Regions from separate parts of the Aminobacter sp. SR38 genome, predicted to be linked through region 1. Evidence: predicted binding sites of a transcription regulator. Region 1 holds the regulator's gene; each other region holds the start of a gene.
The links. Region 1 encodes LexA, which represses DNA repair genes until DNA is damaged. Its sites were predicted from a motif close to TGTTCNNNNTGTGTTCNG; they were not measured.
Positions count from the first base shown of each region.

Region 2: a site for LexA is predicted at 2,375-2,392, ahead of IG197_RS14360 (YifB family Mg chelatase-like AAA ATPase). Genes of this name have one in related genera too.
Region 3: a site for LexA is predicted at 2,295-2,312, ahead of IG197_RS06815 (sel1 repeat family protein). Genes of this name have one in related genera too.

Region 1 covers NZ_CP062112.1:482,313-486,369, forward strand. The annotation lists gene moaC (cyclic pyranopterin monophosphate synthase MoaC) at 1-453, shown strand, start outside; gene glp (gephyrin-like molybdotransferase Glp) at 454-1,659, shown strand; gene lexA (transcriptional repressor LexA) at 1,765-2,481, shown strand; gene IG197_RS02415 (ComEC/Rec2 family competence protein) at 2,609-4,057, opposite strand, start outside.
Region 2 covers NZ_CP062112.1:2,941,268-2,945,324, forward strand. The annotation lists gene cml (CmlA/FloR family chloramphenicol efflux MFS transporter) at 1-858, opposite strand, end outside; gene IG197_RS14355 (sensor domain-containing diguanylate cyclase) at 1,207-2,247, opposite strand; gene IG197_RS14360 (YifB family Mg chelatase-like AAA ATPase) at 2,530-4,057, shown strand, end outside.
Region 3 covers NZ_CP062112.1:1,376,551-1,380,607, reverse strand. The annotation lists gene IG197_RS06835 (AMP nucleosidase) at 1-258, opposite strand, end outside; gene IG197_RS06830 (hypothetical protein) at 323-517, opposite strand; gene IG197_RS06825 (glutathione S-transferase family protein) at 845-1,567, shown strand; gene IG197_RS06820 (DUF2147 domain-containing protein) at 1,655-1,996, opposite strand; gene IG197_RS06815 (sel1 repeat family protein) at 2,435-2,701, shown strand; gene IG197_RS06810 (ABC transporter substrate-binding protein) at 3,110-4,057, shown strand, end outside.

The DNA of each region.
Region 1 (4,057 bases):
ACCGGCGAGGCCAACATGGTCGACGTCGGCGACAAGGCCGAGACGACACGCACGGCAATTGCCGAAGGCCATGTCGTCATGCGCCCGGAGACACTGGCGTTGATCCTGTCGGGCAACGCCAAGAAGGGTGACGTGCTCGGCACCGCCCGCATCGCCGGCATCATGGCGGCCAAACGCACCCATGAGCTCGTGCCGCTCTGCCATCCCATTCTTTTGACCAAGGTTTCGGTCGAGATCGAGCCAGATGAGGCGCTGCCCGGCCTGCGCGTCACGGCGCTTGCCCGCGTCACCGGCAAGACCGGCGTCGAGATGGAAGCGCTGACGGCTGCCTCGGTCGCCTGCCTTACCATCTACGACATGGCCAAGGCCGCCGACCGCGGCATGGTGATCTCCGGCATCCGGCTGGTCGAGAAGACCGGCGGCAAGTCGGGCGACTACAAGGCTGCCGAATAGATGGCGCTGCTGCCCGTCGCCGACGCCCTGGCGCGCCTGCTCGACGCTGCCGAACCACGCGGCACGGAAACTGTCGGCCTTGCCCAGGCATCGGGCCGCGTGCTCTCGGCTCCACTACACGCCCTGCGCACCCAGCCGCCCTTTGACGCCTCCGCCATGGATGGCTACGCCGTCCAGGCCGCCGACATCGCTTCACTGCCGGCGCAGCTCAAGGTTATCGGCCAGGCACCCGCCGGCAAGCAGTTCACGGGCACCGTCGGACCGGGCGAGTGCGTCCGCATCTTCACCGGCGCACCGGTGCCTCAAGGCGCGGATACCGTCGTCATTCAGGAAAACGTTCGCGATCTCGGCAATGGCGAGATCGCGGTGCTCGAGCCAACGCTTGCTGGCCGCAACATCCGCGCCAGGGGCCTCGACTTCAAGCAGGGCGACCTCATCCTTGATGCAGGACGTGTGCTCGACCCGGCAGCGCTCTCGCTGATCGCAGCTGCCAATCATCCCAGCGTCGAAGTGCTGCGGGCGCCTCTGGTCGCCATCATCGCCACCGGCGACGAGCTGTTGCCGCCGGGCAGCAATCCCGGGCCCGACCAGATCATCGCCTCCAACGCCTATGGCGTCGCGGCGATCGTTCAGTCGGTTGGCGCGCGCGTACTCGATCTCGGCATCGCCGCCGACCGCACCGAGGCAATCTCCGCACTGGTCGCCAAGGCGCTCGCCGCCGACGCCGATGTGATCGTCACGCTGGGCGGCGCTTCGGTCGGCGACCACGACCTCGTTCACCGTGTCCTGACCGATCTCGGCATGGATCTCAACTTCTGGAAGATCGCGATGCGCCCGGGCAAGCCGCTGATGTTCGGCCGGCTCGGCAACAGCCGCTGCGTCGGCCTGCCGGGCAATCCGGTTGCCAGCCTGATCTGCTCGCAGATTTTCCTGAAACCTCTGCTGGCGAAGCTTGGCGGCCGCCCTTATTCGCCCGACATGCGCAACGGCATTCTCGACACGGCAATGGCGGCCAACGACCTGCGCCAGGACTTTGTCCGCGCGATTGCGCGCGAGACCGCTGAGGGTCTCGTCGTCACACCCTACCTGATCCAGGACTCTTCGATGCTGCGCACGCTGGCCGACGCCAACTGCGCCATCGTGCGGGTGCCCTTCGCGCCTGCAGTCGAAGCCGGCAGCGCCTGCAAGGTGATGATGTTGCGCTGAGCAGCACCTTCCACCCTTCACGAAATATCAACAGTTGCGGAACACAACTGGAACAGATAGTGTTTGTTCTGGGTTTGTTTTTCTTCTGATTCCTCGGGGGTGGCGATGCTGACGCGCAAACAACACGAGCTTTTGCTATTCATCCACGAGAGGCTGAAGGAAGCGGGTATTCCGCCGTCCTTCGACGAGATGAAGGAAGCACTCGACCTCGCCTCCAAGTCCGGCATCCATCGCCTGATCACGGCGCTCGAAGAACGCGGCTTCATCAGACGCCTGCCCAACCGGGCGCGCGCGCTTGAAGTGCTGCGCCTGCCCGATTCGATCGCGCCTGGCCTCAACGCGGCGAAGAAGTTCTCGCCCAGCGTCATCGAGGGTAGCCTCGGCCGCAAACCCGAGCCGTCACGCAGCATGTCGGCCGGCAATGACGACGATGTTGCTTCGGCGGTTGCCATTCCCGTCATGGGACGCATCGCTGCCGGTGTGCCGATCGACGCCATCCAGCACAAGACGCATTCGATTTCGGTGCCGCCAGACATGATCATGGGCGGCGAGCATTACGCGCTCGAAGTCAAGGGCGACTCGATGATCGAGGCCGGCATCTTCGACGGCGACACTGTGGTCATCCGCAGCTCGACCACGGCCAATCCCGGTGAGATCATCGTCGCCCTCGTCGACGACGAAGAAGCGACGCTCAAGCGTTTCCGCCGCAAGGGTGCCTCGATCGCTCTTGAGGCTGCCAATCCGGCCTATGAAACCCGCATCTTCGGACCGGACAGGGTCAAGGTGCAGGGCAAGCTTGTCGGCCTGATCCGCCGCTATTGATTGCCGGGGCTGCGTTTCCGCCACCTCGGCATGTCCATCCTGCTGCAATCTGTAAGCCGGACTGATCTGCCCTGTTGCTATCTTGCCTTATCTGACGGCTCTGCGACGGCGGGTACAGATTTCGGACTCACCGTGTGGCCGCAGTCGGCGCTTTCGGGTGCGCCTTGGTTGCCCCGGCAGGTGTCTTCGGGGGCATCTCCGCTCGCTTGTAGGGTGACAGGCCCCTCGCCTCGCGCGAAAATTGGCGCTGCGCATGCCACGGGCGGTACGGTTCCGCCACGGCGTGGCGTATCTCGACCGCCCGATCTACGCCAGCCGCCTCGGCTGTGATGAATATCGACGCACTGCCAAGGCGCGCCAGCTCGCGTTTGGTAAGCACGGCCACGCCGGGGCAGACATCGCTTGCCGTGGCATCGTCGACGACGACGAGATCCGCGTTGTCGCAGGCTCGTGCAGCGGCGCTCGCATTCGCCGCATGGACGATTCGTGCACCCTCTGGTTGCTGAACCTTGCAGAGCCCGCTATCACAGACGAAGGCGTCCGCGCCGGCGGGGTTTAGCTCTCCAGATACTGGTTTGCCGGGTATCGTACCGGCGACATCTGCATCGGCTGCTGGCTGTGAGCCGGTCTCGCTGGGCATACGGACAGTCCCGTTCGTTGCATTCGCGGCCGAACGGGCCGGGGTGACGAGTGTTTCCGACGCCAGCGCGCGCTGCCAGTTGTCGACGGTGAACTGGTTCGGCCGGACGCGATTGACGGCCAGCTTGCCATCGTCGACCGGGACGCCGACGAGGCGGCCATCTTCCGAAACGAGAACGGCGGGCGTTTCCGTTTCCACGACCGTCAGCAGCCCAAGGGCCGCGAATGGCAGTGCGGCGGCGCGCAGCCAGGTCGTTGCCGTCGACGCGATGACGAGTGCTGCTGTGAGCAACAATACCGCATGTGACGAGACAAGGCCGACCGCATCGACCGGCGAGCGCTCGGAGAACCAGGTGGCGATGCCAATCATTGCCTTCAGGCCAAAGCCCATCGTGTCGAGGAAGGGGCCGTCGAGCCCAAGCGGCATGAAGATGCCAGCCATGACGGCAAAGGGCATGACCAGGACAGACACAAACGGGCTGACTGCCAGATTGGCGAACAGGCTGAGGGGCGAAACACGTTGGAAATGCCATGCGCCAAAAACGCTGGTCGCGAGCCCGGCAATCACCGACGTCGCGGCGAGACCTATCGCAACTGTCGCAAGCCAGCGCCAGATTTTGGACGGCAGCGATCTCTGACCTACCGGCAGCGCCTGCTCCTCCCGCCGATCCGACCACCAGGCATATGCGCCAACGAGGGCTGCCGTTGCGGCGAACGACATCTGGAAGCTCGGCCCGACGACTTCGTGGGGCGAGATCATGATCACGACGACGGCCGAAATCGCCAGGTTGCGCGTGGTGAGTGCTGCACGGTCGAACAGCACGGCCGTCAGCATCACCGCCAGCATGATGAAGCTGCGTTGCGCCGCGACCTCGGCGCCTGAAATGAACAGATAGCCACCGATGGCGAGCAGTGCTGCGCCTGCGGCGTACTTCTT
Region 2 (4,057 bases), 2.5 Mb from region 1:
CGCCATGCCGCGCTTCAGGCTGCCGGGTATCCCCCAACGCGCCACGAACAGTTTGGCGAAGCGCGTGGTGACGATCATGGTCACCGCCGCGGTGGCAAAGGCAAGGCTGAAGCCGAGCTGCGAATAGCCGGCGCGATCGATGAGCACGCGTGGCGCCGTCGAAAAGAAGACGAAGAACGCCCCCATCGCGGCGCTGAAGCCGAGCGTATAGACGAGGAAGGCCGGGCTCTTGAGGATCGCCCGGAAGGCGGGGCGCGACTGGGTCGTTTCGGGCCGGGTCTCGTGCCAACGCAGAAGCGCATTGACCATGGCCAACACGGCGAGCAGGCCGAGCGTGGCGAAGATCGCCCGCCAGCCCAGGCCATGAGCAATAAGCGCGCCGGCGATCGGGCCGAACGCCGGTACGCAGGCCAGCATGGCGCTGAACAGGCTGTAGATAACAGCACCTTCCGGCCGCTCGGCATAGGCGTCGCGTACCGTGGCGAAGGTGGCGACGAGTGCCGCGGAGGCGCCCAGAGCCTGGACGACGCGCAGGGCGACGAACAGCGGCGCCGAGCTGGTGACGGCAAGCAGGAACGAGGCGGCAGCAAACAGCAGCACGCCGCCAAGCAGCACCGAGCGGCGGCCGATCCTGTCGGAGATCGGGCCGAAGATCACCTGCCCGAGGCCGAGCACGATCATGTAGAGGCTCAGCGTCAGCTGGACGACGTCGGGCGTGGTGGCGAGGATTGCCGGCATCTCCGGCACCACCGGCAGGTAGATGTCCATGGCCAACGAGGCCAGGATGTCGAAGGGCGCCATCAAAAGCAGCGCCGCGGGCAGGGAATGGCTCCACGTGGGAGAGTTTCGATTGGGCATGACTATTCATCCGCACAAATGAATTTCATCTGGCGGCGATCTGCCACTTCGCTTGTCGATTACATCGGCTGGATGTCAGGAAACGATTTCCAGCAACCGCGCCGGACCGATCAGTGATCAGGAAATGAGGGGGCAGGGCGCCGCAACAACGTCTTGGTGTTGTTGCGGCCTACCTGTCTGCGGACTTGGCTGTACCCATGTTCGTCTCGCGGAGAAGCGCGGTGGCGTCTTGATTGGCTCGCGGCTTCCTAGCAGCCCGCCTGGCCCGGAACAACCCCGGGCCTCGGAAGGACGCGGCTCGGGCGGCCCCGCCGAAAAACCAGCTCGCCAGCAAAGCGCAGTCGCGCCTCAGGCGGCGCGCGGGTTTCTCACCGCGGCGGCCTCGGTCGCCTTGAAGATCCGGAAGGTGTTGCGACCCGCTGATTTGGCGGCATAGAGCGCGGTATCGGCTCGCACCAGCAGATCCGAGGGGCTGCACACTTCATGAATCGCGATGCCGATCGAGGCGCCGAGCTTCAGGGCCCGGCCGCCGTGGTCGACCGGTCTGCCCAGCCTGTCGATGATCTGGCGCGCCAGTTCCGAGATCGCCGCAAGCTCCAACTCCGGCCCCACCAGCACGGCGAACTCGTCGCCGCCGATGCGCGAGACGAGCTCGACGCCGGCGCAGGCGTTTTGCAGACGCCGGGCTACTTCCTTCAGGCACTCGTCGCCGGCGACATGGCCAAAGGTGTCGTTGATCTGCTTGAAGCCGTCGAGGTCGACCAGCAGCAGCGCTCCGAGCGGAGGCCGATCGTCGGCATCGGCCGTCAGCTCCGCCAACTTGGTCTGGAACCGGCTGCGGTTGGCGAGCCCGGTCATGACGTCATATTCGGCGAGATAGCGGGTCTGGTCGGCCAGAATCTTCTCTTCGGTGATGTCCTGCTTCATGCCGAAGATACGCACGGCAACGCCATCCTCGCATTCGACGCTGGCAGTGATGCGGATCCAGCGGCGATTGCCCTTCGCAGTCACGATCTCGGCGTCGAGGCCGAAGCCGGTGCGCTCCGCAATGCCCTTGCTGCGCTTGGCATGCAGATCGATGGCGGAAGCCTCGGTGTAGCATTTGACGATGTCCTCACGGACGAGCGGTGCTCCACGCGGCAGGTCGAACAGATCATAGACCACGTCGGTCCAGTGCAGCGCCTGGTCGGCGAGGTTGCATTGCCAGACGCCGATGCGGGCAGCGGCCGAGGAGCGGTCGAAAATCTTCTGGCTGTGCGCCAGCGAGGCCGCTTGTTCGCGGATCAGCGCCGTCTGCGCCTCAAGCCTTGCCTCGAGCCCCGCGATGATGGCGTCGCTCTGCCTGAGAACGGCCCGCCGCCGTATGTGCCGCGATGACGGACTGCGCATGTGGATAGCCCCTGTTTCGGGCAGAGCTTCGCGCGGCGGCGCTTAATATTCCCTCTCTCTAATGCCGCAATGGCAGATTGCTGCGCACAAGGGTTAACGTATCCCGAACGCACCATGCCGACGTGCATGTTCTTGAATTGTTCTTGCGCACCTTTGCAATCTATGCTTGTCTTTGGCTGAGGCTTACGCAGGCGAGGGGCCGCCTGCCGGAAGCAACGTGCATGAATTCGCCACAGCGCATCCGTGCGGCCCCAAGGAGCGCGGTGCTACAGGGAGGGCAGCATGGTTTCGCGCGTGCGCACTGTCGCGTTCCAGGGCATCGAGGCGGTTCCCGTCGACGTGCAGGTGATGGTCGCGCCCGGCAAGGTCGGCATGCAGATCGTCGGCCTGCCCGACAAGGCGGTGGCCGAAAGCCGCGAGCGGGTGCAGGCGGCGTTGCACGCGTCCGGCCTGTCGATGCCTGCCAAGAAAGTCACCATCAACCTTGCCCCGGCCGACCTGCCCAAGGAAGGCAGCCATTACGACCTGCCGATTGCGCTCGGGCTGATGGCAGCACTCGGCGCCCTGCCGGGCGATGCTCTCGCCGCCTATGTCGTGCTCGGCGAGCTGTCGCTGGACGGCACCATTTCGGCGGTCGCAGGTGCGTTGCCGGCGGCAATCGGCGCCAATGCCGAGGGCAAGGGGCTGATCTGTCCCGCCGCCAGCGGACCGGAAGCCGCCTGGGCCGGCGCCGACATCGACATTCTGGCGCCGCGCAGCCTGATTGCCATCGCCAACCATTTTCGCGGCACCCAGGTACTTTCCCGACCCGAACCCGGCATTCGTGCTGCGGCGCGCGACCTGCCCGACCTCGCCGACATCAAGGGCCAGGAAAGCGCCAAGCGAGCGCTCGAGGTCGCCGCCGCTGGCGGCCACAACCTCTTGATGGTCGGCCCGCCTGGCGCCGGCAAGTCGATGCTGGCGGCGCGGCTACCCTCGATCCTGCCGCCTTTGTCGCCCAAGGAACTTCTCCAAGTGTCGATGATCGCCTCGATCGCCGGCGAACTCGCGGAAGGCAAGCTCACCGACCGGCGCCCGTTCCGGGCACCGCATCATTCCGCCTCGATGGCGGCAATGGTCGGCGGCGGCTTGAAGGCGCGGCCGGGCGAAGTATCGCTCGCCCATCACGGCGTGCTGTTCCTCGACGAGCTCCCCGAATTCACACCACAGGTGCTCGATTCTTTACGCCAACCGCTCGAAACGGGCGAATGCATGATCGCCCGCGCCAATCACCGCATCACCTATCCGGCGCGCATCCAGCTGGTCGCGGCGATGAACCCGTGCCGCTGCGGCATGGCCGGCGAACCCGGCTATCGCTGCCTGCGCGGCACGCGCTGCCAGTCCGACTATCAGGCACGTATCTCCGGGCCGCTGCTCGACCGCATCGACCTGCGCATCGAGGTGCCCGCGGTCTCGGCCTCCGACCTCATCCGCGGCAGCCGCTCGGAAGCCAGCGCCGATGTCGCCTTGCGTGTCGCCCGGGCGCGGACGATCCAGCGCGAGCGCCTCGAACGCCATGGGGTCACAGGTGCCACCACCAATGCGCAGTGCGCCGCAGGCCTGATCGAAGACATCGCCGCGCCCGATGCCGCTGGGCTTTCGCTGTTGCGCGACGCCAGCGAAAAGCTCGGCTTTTCCGCCCGCGCCTATCACCGCGTGCTCAAGGTGGCACGCACGCTGGCGGATCTCGATGGCAGCGAGACTGTCGGCCGCATTCACCTCGCCGAGGCGATTTCATATCGCATGAGCGCCGAGCGCATGGCGCAGGCAG
Region 3 (4,057 bases), 890 kb from region 1:
GCCATAGGCCTGGCGCGAGTCGACCTGGGAGTAGGATGTCGTGGTGACGCCGACTTCGGGATAGCAGGCGCGGAACCTGACATTGGTGTCGGCGCCGGCTGCCAGCGAGGCGAAGGCGTCGCGCAGGAAGGCGGTGTTGCGCTCGTAAAGCGCCTGCAAGGCAGCAACCGCCTTGTCGGCATCAGTAAAGCTCTGCCGAGGAAACGGCAGCGGCGAAGAGATCGATTCGATAGGTTGAGGATAGATTCGCTTTTCCATGACCTATTATAGAGATCAATTATGACGGCTGCGAGAGGTCTCGCGGCGCGTCCTTTCGAATCTCTCAGGTGCGCTGCAGGCTGACCAGGAGCACGAAGCCGACGCCGCTCTTGCGGGCGGCAGGTGCCTCGATGGTCGAGCCGTAATCGGCGCGAAGCTCCGGAACGGCCAGCACCGGAGCGGCAAGGACCATCAGGATCATGGCGGCGCGCGGCAGCAGCCGGAGCGTCTTCTTGATCTGGGTTGCGGTGCGGGTCATTGGCGTTGCTTCTTTTCGATCTTGTGTTGCGTCGTTACTTCTTCACGATTTCCCAGGAGCGGGCAGGGCGGCTGGTCTCTGCCACCAGCGTTGCGAACATGATCCCGAACAGGGCACTGAGCAGGCAGACGATGGTGAACCGGCGGGCGAGCATTGGTGTCTTCTCCTTCGATGGATCGGACTATGCCAAGCTGCGACTGAACGGGTTCTGAGACCTCCGTTCATCTTCGGTTCAAATTTATTGACGAGCCTTGATGGGTCCGCAGGGTTGTGTTTCGCCCCGCTGCGCATATCTCCTGAGCAACGCTCACCAACGGAGACTGCGGAATGACCAGCCAGACATTGCCGATCGAACTCTATTACTGGCCGACGCCCAATGGCTGGAAGATTTCGATCATGCTGGAGGAACTGGGCGTTCCTTACACCGTCAAATACATCAACATCGGCAAGGGTGAGCAGTTCGAGCCGTCATTCCTCAAGATCGCGCCCAACAACCGCATGCCGGCGATCATCGACCCGGAAGGGCCGACCGCTGACGGCAAATGGGGCGGCGCGCCGATCTCGATCTTCGAATCCGGGGCGATCCTGCAATATCTCGGCCGCAAGTTCGGCAAGCTCTATCCCTCGGACGAGCGCGGCCGCGCCGAGGTCGATCAGTGGCTGTTCTGGCAGGTTGGCGGCCTCGGCCCGATGGCCGGCCAGGCCCATCACTTCCGGCAATATGCGCCGGAGAAGATCGCCTATGGCATCGATCGCTACACCAATGAGGTCAACCGGCTCTATGGCGTGATGAACAAGCGCCTCGCCGATCGCGAATTCCTTGCCGGCGACTATTCGATCGCCGACATCGCCTCGCTCGGCTGGGTCAAGCCCTACAGGAACCAGGGCCAGGAGCTCGAGGACTTCCCGCATCTCAAGCGCTGGTTCGACACGTTGCTGGCTCGTCCGGCAGTGAGCCGTGGCCTCGCCGTCGGTGAGGACCACCGCCGCAACCTCGCCGACGACAAGGAAGCCCAGAAGGTGTTGTTCGGCCAGCGCGCCAGGGCCTGAACGCGCAGACAGCGCAAAAACGAATGGGGGAGGCAGCGCCTGCCGGCACTGCCTCCCCCTGATACTGACGACTATTTCCTGGTCGCCTTACAGCTTCTTCCAGTTCTGCGTCTTGCAGATCAGGCCGCCGAGCACACAGCCGCTCATCTTGAGCGTCGAGCCGGCGACCGAGGCCTTGCCGGTATAGGTCTTGTCATTGGCCGGGTCGGTGATCTTGCCGGCATAGGTGCCGCCATTGGCATTGAAGGTGCCGATCTTCTTGCCGGCGTGCTTGCCGTCCTTCAGCGTGATGCAGAAGCCGCCGCCGCAGGGCGTGATCGCGGCAGTCGATCCGGCTTCCGTCTTCCAGTTGCCCTCGATCGGATCGGCATAGGCCGCACCCGCCATCATCAGGGTGGCCGCGATGGCCAGGCTCATCTTGCGAAGCATTGAAGTCCTCCCGGTTGAATTGTCGCTCACAGGCACTCTCCCTGCCTGACGTTTACGCAAACGTAAGCGTAATGCAGCCGTCGGCAAAACGAAAGTGGTGCCGCTGGGTAAGTTTTGAGCCTTTTTGAGACCGCCGAAAAGCGCCATCCGGGTGCCGAAGTTCATCCCTGGCTATCGATCAATGTGCCGCGTGGTTATCAAAGACTTATCCGGCGACTTGAGAATTTTCATCGCATTTTCTGCAAATTCCAGCTGCCGCAAGGACTCCTATCCTTAATGAATTCCGAGCTTTACCCTTTGTTTTCAGTTTGTTTTCTTCGAGTTAAGCAAGCCATTTAACGGCGGATTCAAGGCTCCCCGGCATTCTCGGAAGCATCGAAAGGGCAGCTCCGGAACACCACCGGGCCGGCTCTCAGGAGACAGGCAGGGGATAAGAAAATGGCACGTTTCGAAATCTTTGACGCTGGCTTCGGCGCGATGGGAACCACCGCTCAGGCCGACATTCTTCTCGAACTCGGCATGATGTATGCGACCGGCCGCGACTGCGAGGTCGACGTGGTTGCCGCCCACAAATGGTTCAACATCGCCGCGATCAAGGGTTCGGCCCGGGCGGCCGCCCTGCGCTCGGAGCTCTCCGGCACGATGTCCAAGCTCGACATCGTCAAGGCGCTGCGCGAAGCGCGCGAATGGATGACGATGCACTGACCAAGCTTCTTCGGGGGAAGAGCCGGGGCGCCGGGATGGCAGCCCCCAATTCCAAGAGCGCACTGCTTGAAGGACGAGCAAGATGTGCCAGGGACATGACCTCCAGCATGTCTCATCACCAGCTGGACCGAGTTAGACAGGGCAGGCGAATGTCCGACGGGCCGAAGATGCTCGCGGCGCTCTCCACGAAAAAGGCCGTGACCGATCACATAAGATCGGCGCGGCCTTTTTGTTTTGACCCCATGGCGTGGCAGCATCGTTCGGCCACCGCATTGCCCGCCGCCCCGTTTGCAGGCACAACATCCTGACGCCGATGCGCCAAGACAAGTTCCGGTTGCGATGACAGCTTTCGGCGATTGCACGCATGACGCGATCCGGGGAAACCGGAGCGTCCCAGGGAGGGTAACAATGCATTTGAAACGTACATTTGGCGCGGCACTGGTCGGCCTGTCGCTCAGCGCCGGCGCAGCCTACGCGCAGGATATCGGCATTGCCGTAGCCGGCCCGATGACCGGCCAGCTCGCCAATATCGGCGACCAGTTCAAGCAAGGTGCGGAAGCCGCCGTCAAGGCGATCAACGAAAAGGGCGGCGTTCTCGGGCGCCAGCTCAAGCTGTCGATCGAAGACGACGTCTGCGATCCCAAGCAGGCGGTTTCGGTCGCCAACCGCATCGTTGCCAACGGCATCAAGTTCATCGACGGCCACGCCTGCTCGGGCTCGAGCATCCCGGCCTCCGCCGTCTATGCCGAGAGCGGCGCGCTGATGATGTCGCCGGCATCCTCGAACCCGGTCTTGACCGACGACGCCGCCAAGAAGGGCTGGCCGACGATCATGCGTCTCTACACGCGTGACGACGCCCAGGGCGCCTTCATCGGCCCGTGGATCGCCGAGACGTACAAGGGCAAGAACGTCGTCGTGCTGCACGACAAGAGCGCCTACGGCCAGGGTGTCGCCGACGCCGTCAAGGCGACGATGAATGCCGGTGGCCTGACCGAAGTTCTCTACGAAGGCATCAATGCCGGCGAGAAGGATTATTCGGCGCTGGTCACCAAGCTCAAGGAGCTCAAGGCCGACGTCGTCTATTTCGGCGGCTACCACCCCGAGGCCGGCCTCATCCTGCGCCAGTCGGCCGAGCAGAACTTCAAGTATCAGCTGATCATGCCCGACTCGATCGCTTCGCCCGAGTTCTGGCAGATCGCCGGCCCGGCCGGCGAGGGCACGCTGTTCGTGTTCCCCTCCGACCCGCAGGCCAAGCCCGAGGCCAAGGAAGCTGTCGAGAAGATCAAGGCCGGCGGTTTCGTGCCGGAAGGCTTCACGCTGTTCTCCTACGCCACCATCCAGGCTTTCGCGCAGGGC